2 regions of the Serratia sp. GW822-FHT06E05 genome follow, and region 2 is predicted to be linked to the other one. Evidence: predicted binding sites of a transcription regulator. Region 2 holds the regulator's gene; the other holds the start of a gene.
What was found. Region 2 encodes PurR, which represses purine synthesis genes. Its sites were predicted from a motif close to CANGCAAACGTTTGCNTG; they were not measured.
Positions count from the first base shown of each region.

Region 1: a site for PurR is predicted at 2,599-2,616, ahead of guaD (guanine deaminase). Genes of this name have one in related genera too.

Region 1 covers NZ_JBXALM010000001.1:479,948-487,698, reverse strand. The annotation lists gene AC1RKC_RS02135 (extracellular solute-binding protein) at 1-1,240, opposite strand, end outside; gene AC1RKC_RS02130 (ROK family transcriptional regulator) at 1,341-2,516, shown strand; gene guaD (guanine deaminase) at 2,827-4,158, shown strand; gene xdhA (xanthine dehydrogenase small subunit) at 4,155-5,585, shown strand; gene xdhB (xanthine dehydrogenase molybdopterin binding subunit) at 5,578-7,751, shown strand, end outside.
Region 2 covers NZ_JBXALM010000001.1:585,484-593,234, reverse strand. The annotation lists gene punR (DNA-binding transcriptional activator PunR) at 100-1,008, shown strand; gene purR (HTH-type transcriptional repressor PurR) at 1,043-2,068, opposite strand; gene cydH (cytochrome bd-I oxidase subunit CydH) at 2,392-2,481, shown strand; gene sodB (superoxide dismutase [Fe]) at 2,536-3,114, opposite strand; gene AC1RKC_RS02645 (C40 family peptidase) at 3,309-4,127, opposite strand; gene AC1RKC_RS02640 (Grx4 family monothiol glutaredoxin) at 4,543-4,890, shown strand; gene rnt (ribonuclease T) at 4,961-5,641, opposite strand; gene gloA (lactoylglutathione lyase) at 5,721-6,128, opposite strand; gene idi (isopentenyl-diphosphate Delta-isomerase) at 6,454-6,993, shown strand; gene AC1RKC_RS02620 (alkene reductase) at 7,074-7,751, opposite strand, start outside.

The DNA.
Region 1 (7,751 bases), 110 kb from region 2:
GTGCAGCGCTTTGGGTCGCGGCATCCAGCCCGGCCTGCGGCGTGACTTTGCCCTGCAGGATTTGCTGCAGGTCCTGCTGCAATCCGTTGGACAGCCGTGAGTAATCCGCGGTTTCGGGGCGCGAAAGCATCACGTTCAACGACTGTTTGGCGGCAGCGATCAGCGGTTCCTGACCTTTCTGCACCGCGGGATCCTCATAGGAGGATTTCCAGATCGGCAGACTAAGCTTGGCGTATTTGTCCTGCACCGGCTGCGAGGTCATGTAACTGATGTACTGCCAGGCCTGATCGGGGTGGGCGCTGGCCTTGGCAATGCCGAGACCCATGGAGCCATTCACCGCAGAAACCTGACCGGCCTCGGAGCCCGGTGCAGGCACGATACCGACGTCGCCGGCCACCTTGCTTTGCTTCGGATCGTTGGCCATGTTGTACATATAGGTCCAGTTCAGTGCGAAGGCTGCATCCCCATTGGAGAAGGCCTTGCGCACGTCCTCCTCAAGATACTCGCGAGAATTCGGGTTGGTGAGCCCCTTATCCAGTGACGCTTTCATGTAGCTGGCGGCCTGCAGCGAACCCGGGCTGGAGAAGGTGATTTTGCCCTGCTGGATGAACTGGCCCTTGAAGGCCGACACCAGCGTGGTGTAGTCGCAAACCAGCGCTTCGGCCTGTGACCAGCTCCACACCAGCGGGTACTTGACCACGTTTTTCTGCTTCAGAATTTCCGCCTGCTGTTCCAGCTCCTGCCAGGTTTTCGGCGGGGCGGCAATCCCGGCCTTGGCCAGCATGGCCTTGTTGTAATACAGGTATTTGGTGTCGAGGATCCACGGCATGCCCCAGCGCTTGTCTTTGTAGGTGACGGTGGTCATGGCGCCGGCAAAGATTTTGGCGCTGTCGTCGGCGCTGATGCGCGTGGTGACGTCTTGCAGCAGGCCGAACTTGGTGAATTCCGCCGGCCAGATGGCGTCGAACAGCACCACGTCGTAACCATTGCTGCCGGCACCGCGCGCCGCGACGATTTTATCGTGCAGCGCCTCGTAAGGGACAAACTCCAGATTAACGGTGATATCCGGGTGTTGTTTGCTGAAGTCCACGGTCATGGCGCGGATATCGTTTTCACTGTAGGCCGCCTGGGTCATAAACAACGCGCTAATTTGCGTGGGGGCGGCATAGGCGGATGAGAGACTGAGCGCCAGGGCAGACAAAGTACAGACTGTCGTAGCGGCAAGGGTATGGCTTTTCATTGTGCGTTCTCCGGTGTTAAAAAGATTTTTAAATCAATTTGATTGCTTTATTGGAGGGCACCATACTGCAAAGACGATTTCCCTTTCTGCATAGGCAGTTATGACGACTTCCGGCACTAACCTTGAACATGCTCGCGCACACAACCGGCGCGTAGTGATAGAGGCTATCCGTCTGCACGGAGAACTGACCCGTGCCGAAATTGCCCGGCTGACCTCACTGACGCCGCAAACCGTTTCAAACATCGCAACCGAGCTGGAACAGGCCGGCATTCTCTCTTCGCACCTGCCGCGTCGTGCCGGCGGGCGAGGTCAGCCAGCCACGCCGTTGACCCTTAACCCAGACAGTGCGTATTCCATCGGCATCCATCTGGATCACCAGTCCCTGCTGATGATCGTGGTTGATCTGTCAGGCAGCGTACGTTTCCACCGGCTGATTATGGTGCAAAAGCCGCAACCTGCTGCGACCTTGAAACTGATTTGTGATGTACTGCAAGAAATGCGCCAGCAGCCGGATCTGGCCTGGGGGAAAATGCTGGGGATCGGCGTGGTAATGCCGGGGCCGTTTGGCGTGGAAGGGATTTCGTCGGTGGGGCCGACCACGCTCAACGGTTGGGAAAATATCGATGTGGTGGCTGAACTTAACGCGCAAAGTGGCCTGCCGGTGACGCTGGAGAACGATGCCACCGTCGCCGCCATCGGCGAGCGTTTGCACGGCGTAGCCAGACAGCTGAATTCGTTTATTTATTTGTATCTCGGTACCGGGCTTGGCGCGGGGATTTTCACCGATGGCCGAATTTATACCGGCCATGCGCACAATGCTGGTGAAGTCGGCCACATGATTGTGCAACCGGGCGGGCGCGCCTGCTACTGCGGCAACCAGGGCTGCCTGGAACGTTATGTCTCGCTGCAGGCGGCCTACGAGAGCTGCGGGCTGGATCCGATGAGCGCCAGACCACAAGACTTGCTGGTATTGCCGCAGTCGCAGATTGACACCTGGCTGGATTTGGCGGTGCCTGCGTTACGTCAGGCGATCAACATTGTTGAATGCATGTTTGACGCTGAAGCCGTGATTATCGGCGGCCTGATGCCGGAAAGCCTCGTGGCGCAACTGATCAAACGGTTGGCGCCGCTGCATCGCTCGGTGCGCAGCAAATACCTCGACGGCCTGCGGGTGCGGCTGGGCACCACCGGTGCGGATACCGCCGCATTGGGGGCGGCGGCACTGCCGCTGTTTGATGAATTCAATCCCCGTTATGAAGTGTTATTGAAGTCATAAAACCCATCCTACGATTTATATTCTTGCCCAATAATGGTGCAGGCTAATCATTAATCCAATATAAGCAAACGGTTGCTATTTAAGGGCAACCGTTTGCTTATATTCTGCTTATTTTTCGTTGGCTCGGAATATTGTTCGGTGAATTTTATCCTTCTGTTTTTAAACATAAATAATCAATAAAAAACCATCTGGCACGCGGCTTGCTATTCTTAAATCAACATCTGCGTTCGATAAAAAGACCGCCATCGCTCTCCAGGCTGAATTGACTCAGCCGGGTGCTGTGCGCTGGTCGGTAGAAAAGGAAAGCAAAATGAACATGCCATTCACCACGGCGATCCGTGGCAATTTTTTCGACATCGCGGCCTGCGTGGATCACCCGCAGCAATTAGGTCAGCAACTGCGCCATATTCCTGACGGGTTAATGCTGCTCCATGAAGGCGCGATTGCCTGGTTCGGCAGCTGGCAGCAGGGCGAATCGCTGTTGCCGCCGGGGTTTGAGGTCGCTCATTATCCGGACAAACTGATCGTGCCGGGTTTTATCGACACCCATATTCACTACCCGCAAACCGAAATGATCGGCGCCTATGGCGAGCAACTGCTGACCTGGCTGAAAAACTATACCTTCCCGACAGAAAGCCAATTTTGCTGCGAACAGCACTCTGACAAAATGTCGGCATTCTTTCTGCAGCAGCTGTTAAGCAACGGCACCACTACGGCGCTGGTATTTGGCACCGTGCATCCTCAGTCGGTTGAAGCGCTGTTCCGCCAGGCGGCGGCGCTGAACATGCGCTTGATTGCCGGTAAGGTGATGATGGATCGCCATGCGCCGGAAGCCTTGCTGGAAAGCCCGGAACAGAGCTACCGCCAAACGCGAGCGCTGATTGAGCGCTGGCACGGCAAACAGCGGCTGAGTTACGCCATTACGCCGCGCTTTGCGCCCACCAGCACCCCGGCGCTGCTTGAGCAGGTGCAGCGGCTGCGCCAGGAATTTCCGGATGCCTACCTGCACACCCATCTGAGCGAAAATCTTGATGAAGTGGCCTGGGTGAAAGAGTTGTTCCCCGACAGCCGCAGCTACCTGGACGTGTACCACCAGTACGGGCTGACCGGAGAGAAAAGCGTGTTCGCCCACTGTTTGCATCTGGAAGAACAAGAGTGGGATTGCCTGTGCCAAACCCGTTCGGCGATCGCCTTTTGCCCAACCTCCAATCTGTTTCTGGGCAGCGGTTTGTTCAACCTGCAAAAGGCCTGGCAGAAGCAGGTCAGGCTGGGTATCGGCACCGACGTCGGGGCCGGGACCACCTTTAACATGCTGGAAACGCTGGGTGAGGCTTACAAGGTCGCTCAGCTGCAGCGCTATCAGCTTTCCGCCTGTGAAGCCTTCTACCACGCGACGCTGGGCGGAGCTCGAGCCCTGTCGCTCGACGACAAAATCGGCAACTTCGACGTGGGCAAAGAGGCGGATTTTGTGGTGCTGGATCCGGCCGTGTCACCGCTGCAAAAGTTGCGACATGAAAACAGCCGCGAACTGGCGGAGCAACTGTTTGTGTTGATGACCCTGGGTGACGATCGCAATGTTTATCGTACTTACGTCGACGGCAAAGTGGTGTACCGAGCGGCCAAGTGCCAGGAGGCGGCATGATCCAGTTTCTGCTTAATCAAACCCTGAAAACAGAAACCGCACTCGATCCCAACACCACGGTGCTGAACTACCTGCGGCGTGACCTTGGCCGCTGCGGCACCAAAGAGGGCTGTGCCTCCGGCGATTGCGGCGCTTGTACCGTGGTGTTGGCCGAGCCGGAAGGCGATCGGCTGCGTTATCGCAGCGTTAATGCCTGTCTGACCTTCGTCAGCGCGTTGCACGGCAAACAGTTGATCACCGTAGAGGATCTGAAACAGCAGGGGGAATTGCACGGCGTGCAGCAGGCTATGGTCGACTGCCACGGCTCACAGTGCGGTTTTTGTACACCGGGTTTCGTGATGTCGCTGTTCTGCCTGCAAAAAAACACAGCGTCTTATCAACGCGAACAGGCGCAGCAGGCACTGGCCGGCAACCTGTGCCGCTGTACCGGCTATCGCCCGATTTTGGCGGCGGCGCAGCAGGCGTGCGATAACCCTAAGCCAGACAGCTTCGACCACCACCAGCCACAAACGCTGCAACGGCTGCAGGCCATGCGTGCCGCAACGCCGCTGGAGGCTGACGGCAAGCGCTGTTTGCTGCCGCAGAGCCTCGATGAGCTGGCGCAGCTCTATCAACAGCACCCGCAGGCCAAACTGCTGGCCGGTGGGACCGATCTGGCGCTGGATATCACCCAGCGGCATCAGGATATCCCGCTGATCATCGCTATTGGCCAAATCGAGGCGCTCAGGCAGGTAAGCTGGCAGGGCGATCGTCTGGTGATTGGCGCCGGCGCCGCCTTGAGCGATTTGTATCCGATGTTGGCCAACTATCATCCGACCTTTGGTGAACTGCTGGCGCGTTTTGCTTCCCAGCAGATCCGCAATCAGGGCACGTTGGGGGGCAATATTGCCAATGCTTCACCGATTGGCGACGGTGCGCCCTTATTGCTGGCGCTGGACGCGCTGCTGATCCTGCGCTGTGGTGCTACCCAGCGTGAACTGCCGTTGAACGACTTCTTCCTTGGCTACCGCCAAACCGCACTGCAGCCGGGGGAATTTATTGAAAGTATCGTCCTGCCTGCCAGCGCACCGGCGGACTTTCGTGCCTGGAAAGTCTCCAAACGCCTGGAAGACGACATTTCGGCCGTGTGCGGCGCTTTTAATTTGACCTTTGATCAAGGCGTTATCCGCAGCGCCCGCGTGGCGTTCGGCGGCATGGCGGCGACCCCGAAACGCGCCGAACTCTGTGAGCAGCAACTGGTTGGGCAGCCCTGGCGGCGAGAAACCCTTGAGCAAGCGGCACAGGCGTTGGCGCAGGACTTTACGCCGCTGAGCGATTTCCGCGCCAGCAGCGCTTACCGTTTGCTGGTGGCGCAAAACCTGCTGCGCCGCTACTTCATTGCGCTGACAGCGCTGCAGCTGGCAATAGAGGTGACCGCTCATGAGTAATCGCAAAGGGACCGAACACACCCAGGAACACCTGGCAGAACGTTTCCGCCAGTCGTTAACCAGCGGCGTAGGCCGCAGCCGCAAGCACGAGAGTGCCGACAAGCACGTCAGCGGTGAAGCGCAATACATCGACGACAGGCTTGAGTTTCCGAACCAATTGCATCTGGCGGCCAGGCTGAGCGAACGGGCTCATGCGCAGATCGAAAAGCTGGACCTGTCGGCTTGTTACGACTTTCCCGGCGTGGTAAGGGTGATCACCTGGCAGGACGTACCGGGCGAACTGGATATCGCCCCTTTAACGCACGGCGATCCGCTGATGGCGAAAGATAAGGTGGAATACGTCGGACAGGTCATTGCGGTTGTGGCGGCGGAAGATCCGGAAATTGCCTGGCGTGCCGCTCAGGCGATTAAAGTGACCTATCGGGATTTACCGGCACGGTTGGACGTCACTCAATCTTTACGGGAAGGTTTCCTGGTGCAGGAGGCGCATCGTCATCAACGGGGCGACGCCGACCGCGCGTTGGCGCAGGCGAAACACCGCATTCAGGGGGAGCTGCATGTCGGCGGTCAGGAACACTTTTATCTGGAAACCCAGATTGCATCGGTGATGCCGGCCGAGGACGGCGGCATGCTGGTGTATTCCTCGACTCAGAACCCGACCGAGATCCAAAAGCTGGTGGCCTCGGTGCTCAACCTGCCAATGCACAGAGTGACAATTGATACGCGGCGCATGGGCGGTGGTTTTGGCGGTAAGGAAACGCAGGCTGCCGGTCCTGCGTGTTTGTGCGCCGTGATGGCGCATCTCACCGGGCGACCGGTCAAAATGCGCCTTAACCGCCGCGATGACATGTTGATCACCGGCAAGCGCCACCCGTTTTATATTCAATATGACGTAGGTTTCGACGACAGCGGGCTGCTGCACGGGGTGAAAATCAGCCTGGCAGGCAACTGTGGTTATTCGCTCGACCTTTCGGGTTCTATCGTCGATCGCGCCATGTTCCACGCTGATAATGCCTATTTTCTGGAAGATGTGCTGATTACCGGCCACCGCTGTAAGACGCATACCGCTTCCAATACTGCTTACCGGGGCTTTGGCGGGCCGCAGGGCATGATGGCGATTGAGCAGGTCATGGATCATATTGCACGCTATCTGGCGCTCGATCCGTTGGCGGTGCGAAAAAACAACTATTACGGCAAGGATCAACGCAACGTTACGCATTATCATCAGCCGGTGGAGCAGAACCTGCTGCAGGAAATCACCGCAGAGCTGGAGCAAAGTGCCGATTATCAGGCCCGCCGTCAGGCGATCCGGCAGTTCAACGCGCAAAATCCAATCCTGAAAAAAGGGCTGGCGCTGACGCCGGTGAAGTTTGGTATTTCCTTCACCGCCGGCTTCCTTAACCAGGCAGGTGCGTTGGTGCTGGTGTACACCGACGGCAGCATTCAACTTAACCACGGCGGCACCGAAATGGGCCAGGGGCTAAACACCAAGGTGGCGCAGATTGTCGCCGAAGTGTTCCAGGTGGACATCGAACGTATTCAAATCACCGCTACCGATACCGGCAAGGTGCCGAATACCTCGCCGACGGCGGCGTCATCCGGCACGGATCTCAACGGCAAGGCGGCGGAGAATGCCGCGCTGATCATTAAACAGCGGCTGATCGAGATGCTGAGCAAACAGCATCAGGTCAGTGCGGAGCAGATTATTTTCAATAACGGCCAGGTCAAAGTGGCCGAGCGTTATTTCAGCTTCGAGCAGGTGGTTGAGCAGGCGTATTTCAATCAGGTTTCGCTCGCCAGCACCGGCTATTACCGCACGCCGAAAATTTTCTACGATCGCGACCAGGCCCGCGGTCACCCGTTCTATTACTTCGCCTACGGCGCGGCCTGCGCGGAAGTGTTGATCGACACCCTGACCGGCGAGTACAAACTGCTGCGCGCCGACATCCTGCACGACGTGGGCGACTCGCTGAACCCGGCAATCGACGTCGGTCAGGTCGAGGGGGGCTTTGTGCAGGGCATGGGCTGGCTGACCAGCGAAGAGCTGGTGTGGGACGAACAAGGGAAGTTGCTGACGAACGGGCCAGCCAGCTACAAAATCCCGGCTATCGGCGATGTGCCTGCCGATTTGCGTGTCAGGCTGCTGGAAAACCGCAAAAACCCGGA
Region 2 (7,751 bases):
TCGCAGGTTTTTAGCGCCGGCAAGTGTATCCGGCTGGATCTCTGCTTGTGAAACGGTAATATTTGCGAGGTGCTGTTAAAAAAATTGAAGGCAAGAGCTATGTGGTCTGAATATTCCCTGGATGTCGTCGATGCGGTGGCCCGCACCGGCAGTTTCAGCGCAGCGGCGCAGGAGCTGCATCGGGTACCGTCGGCGGTAAGTTATACGGTGCGGCAGTTGGAGCAATGGCTGGCGGTACCGCTGTTTGAGCGCCGTCATCGCGACGTGGAACTGACACCGGCGGGCGTGCTGTTTATTCAGGAAGCGCGTGGTGTCATCAAAAAAATGCTCGACACGCGCCGACAGTGCCAACAGGTCGCTAACGGCTGGCGGGGCCAATTGAAAATAGCGGTGGATATCATCGTTAAACCCCAACGCAGTCGCCAATTGGTGCTGGATTTTTACCGCCATTTCCCCGACGTCGAATTGCTGGTTCAGCCGGAGGTGTTTAATGGCGTATGGGATGCGCTGGTGGACGGTCGTGCCGATATGGCGATCGGCGCCACAAGGGCGGTGCCGGTGGGCGGCGGTTTCGCCTTTCGCGATATGGGAGATATGCGTTGGTTGTGCGTGGCCAGTCCGCATCACCCGCTGGCCGCGATAGAGGGGCTGTTGAACGACGATCAACTTCGGCCTTTTCCGTCGCTGTGCCTGGAAGATACCTCGCGCAACCTGCCCAAGCGCGTGACCTGGACGTTGGACAACCAGCGCCGCCTGGTGGTGCCGGACTGGGCTTCTGCGGTGGACTGCCTGTGTGCCGGGTTGTGCGTTGGTATGATGCCCGCGCATCAGGTATTGCCTTTGGTGCAGCGCGGGGAGTTGGTGGCGCTACAGTTGCAACAGCCATTTCCCGCCAGTCCTTGTTGCCTGACCTGGCAGCAAAATACGCCGTCACCGGCTATGGCCTGGTTGCTGGATTATCTGGGAGACAGTGAAACCTTGAATCAGGAGTGGCTAAGCGAAGAATGACGCCGGAAACCGTGAGAGTTTCCGGCGCAGATAATTAGCGGCGATAATCGATGAACGGACCGTCAGCGACCGAACGGCGCTCAACCAGCTTGGGATGAACCTCAATCACCTGCGACTCTTCACGCTTGCTGATGATGCGATCCAGCAGCATGGTGAAGGCCATCTCGCCCAAACGCTCTTTGGGCTGATGAATGGTGGTCAGTGCCGGGGTAAAGTAGCGGGCGTTTCGCACGTTATCGTAGCCAATCACCGATATGTCTTGTGGTACGCGCAGGCCAAGTTCATCGGCGGCGCAGATCGCACCCATGGCCATGATATCGCCACCGCAGAAGACTGCGGTAGGACGTTGTTTCTGCGACAGTATCTGATGCATGGCCTTGTAACCAGATTCCGGCTCAAAGTCGCCCTGAACAATCCACTCTTCACGCACGTCGATATTGGCTTCTTCCATGGCTTTTAAAAAACCCTGATGGCGTCCGCCACCGGTATTACGCGCCAGTTGACCCGGAATGGCCCCGATATCGCGGTGGCCGCGTTCAATCAGGTAACGCCCGGCCAGATAGCCGCCTTCAAAGGCGTTATCGATAATGGTGTCGGTAAAGTCACCGCGTGCGGCGCCCCAATCCATGACGACCATCGGGATATTGCGATAATCTTCCAGCATGCCGAGCAGTTGGTCCGGGTATTCCGAACACATGACTAACAGGCCATCGACGCGCTTTTGCGCCAACATCGCCAGATAGGCGCGTTGTTTGTCCAGATTGTTATGTGAGTTGCACAGGATCAGCGTATAGCCTTTGCTGTAGCAGCTGTTTTCCACCGCCTCGATCACTTCGGCAAAGTAAGGTGCTTCGCTCGATGTGGCCAGCAGACCAATAGATTTGGTGTGATTGACCTTGAGGCTGCGCGCCACGGCGCTGGGTGAATAGTGCAGCTCTTTGATCGCGGCGCCAACGGCCGCTTTTGTTTCTTCGGCGACGAAACGAGTCTTATTGATGACGTGCGAAACGGTGGTGGTGGAAACGCCAGCGCGTTTGGCCACATCTTTAATCGTTGCCATGTAAAGAATGACTCCTGAACTCACATGTTGCAGTATGTAAGTGTGATGTTAATCGTTTGCCTGCGTAGATCCTTCTCCAAAGAAGCGAAAACTGAGTTTTTAGTGTGTTGAAGTCGTCAGCGCTTGGTCAGGAGGGGCATTTTGCCGGTACACAGTTGTGAACTGCGAATTTTGTCCCATATTGAGCAAAAGGGGAAGAGGTAATCGGTATTATAAACTGGGAAATGATAACAAGATTTTATCGGCCAACTGTGGGAAAATGGTTTAACACATTAATTGTGTGCCTTTTACCCTTGGGAAACCCAATCTGAAAAGGAGTTGTAATGGATACCGATTTGAAAATGTCACTGTTCACCACCCTGGGTGCGCTGGCTGTGATTATCGCTTTTAGCTTCACCGCAGCATTGAACTGATACTCTTCAGTCAACCAGGCGCAGTTCGCTACGCCTGGTTGTATTTTCCCCGCGTTACGCCAGATTTTCCTCCACAAATGCCCAGTTAACCAGCGCCCAGAAGTTTTCCAGGTAGGCCGGTCGTGCGTTGCGATAATCGATGTAGTAGGCGTGTTCCCAAACGTCGACGGTCAGTAACGGTTTGTCTTCACCTGTCAACGGCGTGGCCGCATTCGACGTATTAACAATCGCCAGCGAGCCATCCGGCTTTTTCACTAACCAGGTCCAGCCTGCGCCAAAGTTTTTCACCGCGGCGTCGCTGAATAGTTCCCGGAAGGCGGTGAAAGAACCAAAAGCCTGGTTGATCGCGGCAGCCAATTTGCCCTGAGGCTCTCCACCGCCCTGAGGTGACAGGCAGTGCCAATAGAAGGTGTGATTCCATACCTGGGCCGCATTGTTGAAGATGCCGCCGCTGGAAGCCTTGATGATTGCCTCAAGGGATAATCCTTCAAACTCGCTGCCTTTCAGCAAATTGTTCAGGTTGACCACATAGGCGTTGTGATGCTTGCCGTAGTGGTATTCCAGGGTTTCTGCCGAAATGTGCGGTTCGAGGGCATTTTTTTCATAAGGTAGTGCGGGCAGTTCAAACGACATTGCTTCCTCCTTGTACAGTGTCAACTCGCCGCTAAAGCAACGGACTTTAAATTGACCTGTTTTTATTGTGGGTATTTAGCTTAGCAATTTTCGCGCTGAAATACAGTGGGGGCGGGCTAAAGGATTGGGTGCTTTAGGGACAGCAGGAAAATCAGTCAGGGGAGAGCGGCTGGGCAAGCCAGCCGCCAAAGAAATTATCGAATGGTTTTCGGTGTTACTACACGGCGGGCGCCGATGTAATGGTTTTGCCAGTAGTCATTGTCGAGTTGGCTGATCCGAATTTCTTCACCGGTACGCGGTGACTGAATAAATTTGCCGTTGCCCAGATAAACGCCAACATGGTCTGCCACGCCGCGGTTATTAATGCGGAAGAACACCAGGTCACCGCTTTCCAGTTCGCTTCTCTTGATCGGCGCGGCGTCTCGCAGGTGATACATTTCGTTGGCGGTGCGCGGCATTTTGATTTTCACCACGTCTTTATACGCGTAGTAAATCAGGCCGCTGCAGTCGAAACCGGTTCTTGGTGAAGTACCGCCCCAGCGGTAAGGCTTGCCCATTTGGTCCATCAGCTTGGCCATCGCGGTTTGCTTGGCGTGCTGATAGCGTTTTTTGTGCGCTGGAGTCAGCTTCAACGGTTTATCATCACGCACCAGTTTTGCGGTGGCCATCCCGGCTTCGCGGTGGCGACCATAGCCTTTTTTGTAACCCTTTTTCGGCGGGGTAACTTTGATTTTGGCTATTTTCTGAGTTTTGCCTTTCGATTTGGCGCTGACGATCTTTTTAGCGGTTTTTTCCGTTTTGGCTTTGGAAACCTTGGCGGTTTTCTGCGGGGTGGTGGTTTTTGCTTTTTTGCTGGCTTTTACCGCTTTCTTTTTCTTGCGGTCATCTGGCCGGGCTTCGTTGACATGGCTTTTGCGTTGCTCGGCGGCAATACGCGCCTGTGGCGCAGCATGCGCCAGATTGAAGAATAGCTGTGTAAACAACAGCACAAAAAGCGTAAGAATTAAACGCATGTCGACGTTACCAACCTTGGCCCCGGAACAGATATCGAAAGAAGGACAGTATTCCCGAATTTCGCCATATAAAACAGCGAAGAACTCATAAATGATAATCCATATTGTGAGAAAACGTTAATGGCATTTTTTTTGCTGAAAAATCAATCTGTTGATGTATAAAAAAGCGACAATCACCGTCGGCGGGATTATTTAACGGCGCATTTTGATGGCAAAATATATTAGTGAAATGGCCAGATTAAAAATGTTATTCTGCGCATATGTTTTGACCGGAAAGGCTTTGCCGGTAAGACGCGACTGACTACGGGGAAATGCCCTTGCAAAAGATGGCGTTTTCTTGCGACTGTTCCAGCCGCTACAATGGCCGGTGTGATGCATGTTGTAGCCATAAGACTTGGCTTGAGGAAGCAATACAATGACGACGACGATTGAAAAAATTCAGCACCAGATCGCTGAGAACCCGATTCTGCTGTACATGAAAGGTTCACCGAAATTGCCAAACTGCGGTTTCTCTGCGCAAGCCGTGCAGGCGCTGTCTGCCTGTGGCGAACGCTTTGCCTACGTTGATATTCTGCAGAACCCGGACATCCGTGCCGAGTTGCCGAAATACGCCAACTGGCCGACCTTCCCACAGCTGTGGGTCGACGGTGAGCTGGTAGGCGGCTGCGATATCATCATCGAAATGTATCAGCGCGGCGAACTGCAGCAGCTGATCAAAGAAACGGCAGAGAAGTACAAACAGCAGGAAGACCAGCAGCCATAATCGGCTCGGTTTTATTGTTGGGATCCATCGGGCGGCACCAGTGAAGACTGGGCCGCCCGATTTTTTTGTCTTAGTCGGTGTTTTCGACCGCCAGTGGCCAGCCACCCAAGCGTTTCCAACGGTTGACCAGTTCACAGAACAGCAACGCGGTTTGCTCGGTGTCATACAGGGCAGAATGTGCCTGGGAACTGTCGAACGGGATATTGGCGGCGATGCAGGCTTTGGCCAACACCGTCTGCCCCAGTACCAGCCCACTCAGCGCCGCAGTATCAAAGGTGGCGAATGGATGGAAGGGGTTACGTTTCAGGCTGGCGCGCTCTGCGGCGGCCATCAGGAAGCTGTGATCAAAATTGGCATTGTGCGCCACAATGATTGCCCGGTTGCAGCCACGATCCTTAATGCCCTTGCGCACGGCTTTAAAAATAGCGTGCAACGCATCGTGCTCACTGACCGCACCGCGCAATGGGTTACTTGGGTCTATGCCGTTAAAGGCCAGCGCTTCCGGCTGCAGGTTGGCACCTTCAAAAGGCTCCACGTGGAAGTGCAGGGTCTCGTCCTGCTGCAACCAGCCGTTTTCATCCATTTTTAACGTAACGGCGGCAATTTCCAGCAGCGCGTCGGTTTTGGCATTAAATCCGGCAGTTTCTATGTCTATGACTACGGGGTAAAACCCACGAAAACGGCCACTCAGGGCGTTAAGATCACTTTTTTCGGCCATCAGTTTCTTATCTTCATCGAATGCAGCGCGCATTATGGCAAATTTTGCGCCCGGTTGCAGGCGGTTATCACGCAGATAAAAATAAGGGCGCAGGAAGCGCCCTTAATCGACCTCAGTGGCCCAGACCATGCCCAGCATGTTTGTTCTCGATCAGTTCGATCTTGTAACCGTCCGGGTCTTCAACGAAGGCGATCACCGTGGTGCCACCTTTTACCGGGCCGGCTTCGCGAGTAACCTTGCCGCCGGCGTTACGGATGCTGTCACAGGTTGCAGCGACATCGTCGACGCCCAGCGCCAAATGGCCAAACGCGCTGCCCATTTCGTAGCTGTCGGTGCCCCAGTTATAGGTCAGTTCAATCACCGCACCTTCGCTTTCATCGGTATAGCCTACAAACGCCAGCGAGTATTTGTATTCCGGGTTCTCGCTGGTACGCAGCAAGCGCATGCCTAATACCTTGGTATAAAAGTCGATGGAACGTTGCAGGTCACCGACGCGGATCATGGTATGGAGTAAGCGCATAATTCCTCTGATTGGATGTGCCGTTGCCAATGGCGGATGGATTGAAGCGAAATTCAGTATAGCGTTGCCGCATAAGGGATTTCAATGTATGCCGGGGCGGGAGCGGCAGAGCTTCAGTGACATTGTCACCTTATCAATGGCAATCGCACAGTATGTGCCCTATGGTTGATGGAAATAGGTACTATACCCCTCGCAAGGAACAGCAGGGTCGGATAGCGATACAGACTCAGGGTGAATGGCCTCAATTTATACATTTGGATCTGGTTAATATGCTTTTTTGTTTTTACCCGTGTGGAATGATGGCTACTGCCGAAGGAGATCATTAATGGATGAAATGCTGATTCTGGTGGACGCCGAAGATAATTCCGTGGGGTCGCAAACCAAAACGCTGGTGCACCAGCAGGGATTACTGCACCGGGCGTTTTCAATTTTTATATTTAATAGCCAGGGCAGACTGCTGCTGCAACAGCGGGCTTACGGTAAATACCATTCTGCCGGGTTGTGGACCAACACGTGCTGTGGTCACCCGCGCTGGGGAGAGGCGACGCAGGCAGCCGCACAGCGGCGGTTGCAGGAAGAGATGGGCTTTTGCACTGAGCTACTGCAGGTATCGAGTTTTACCTACCGCGCGGAAGTGCCAGGCGATTTAATTGAGCACGAATTCGATCATATTTACGTGGGCTTGTTTGACGGTGAACCGCAAGAGGATCCCGAAGAGGCCCACAGCTGGTTGTGGGTCGATATTCGGCAATTAGCCCAGGAGATAAAAAACGATCCTGATAAATTTACCGTTTGGTTCCGCACCATAATGAACAATATCGACGCCGCTGAGATCGAACGTTGGGGAAAGTTGGTTCCCCGTTAAATTGCCCCTGAACCGAAAAACGACAAAAGCCCGCCGGCATTCGCATACCGGCGGGCTTTCTTATCTGGTATTCCGCGTTATTACAGCGTCGGGTAGTCAGTATAACCCTCTGCACCGCCGCCATAGAAGGTGGCAGGCTGCGGCTCGTTCAACGCAGCATTCTGCTTGAAGCGCTCTACCAGATCCGGGTTGGCGATATAGCTGCGGCCGAAGGCCACTGCATCGATAAAGCCTTTATTGATCAGCTCTTCTGCTTTCTCGGCGGTATAAGCGCCGGCACCGACGATGACGCCTTTAAAGTGGGCGCGTACCGAGTCACGGAAGGCGTCGGAATAAGGCTTGCCGCCGGCCCAGTCGGGTTCGGAAATGTGCAGATAAGCGATATTGCGCTTGTTCAGCTCTTCCACCAGATACAGCGCCGCTTCTTCCTGATCTTCCCCGTTATCCAGGCCGTTGAACGGACCCAGCGGTGAAATACGGATGCCAATGTGTTCTGAACCCCATTCGGCGATGCTCGCGTCAACCACTTCCAACGTCAGGCGAGTGCGGTTTTCGATGCTGCCGCCGTATTGGTCGGTACGTTGGTTAGACGCTGGCGACATAAACTGGTGCAGCAGATAGCCGTGCGCTGCATGCAGCTCGATAAAATCAAAGCCGGCTTCACGTGCGTTGGCGGTGGCCTGACGGAAATCGTTGATGATCCCCGGGATCTCGTCGGTTTCCAGCGCTCGTGGGGTAGAGGTCGGCACTCGTACCCA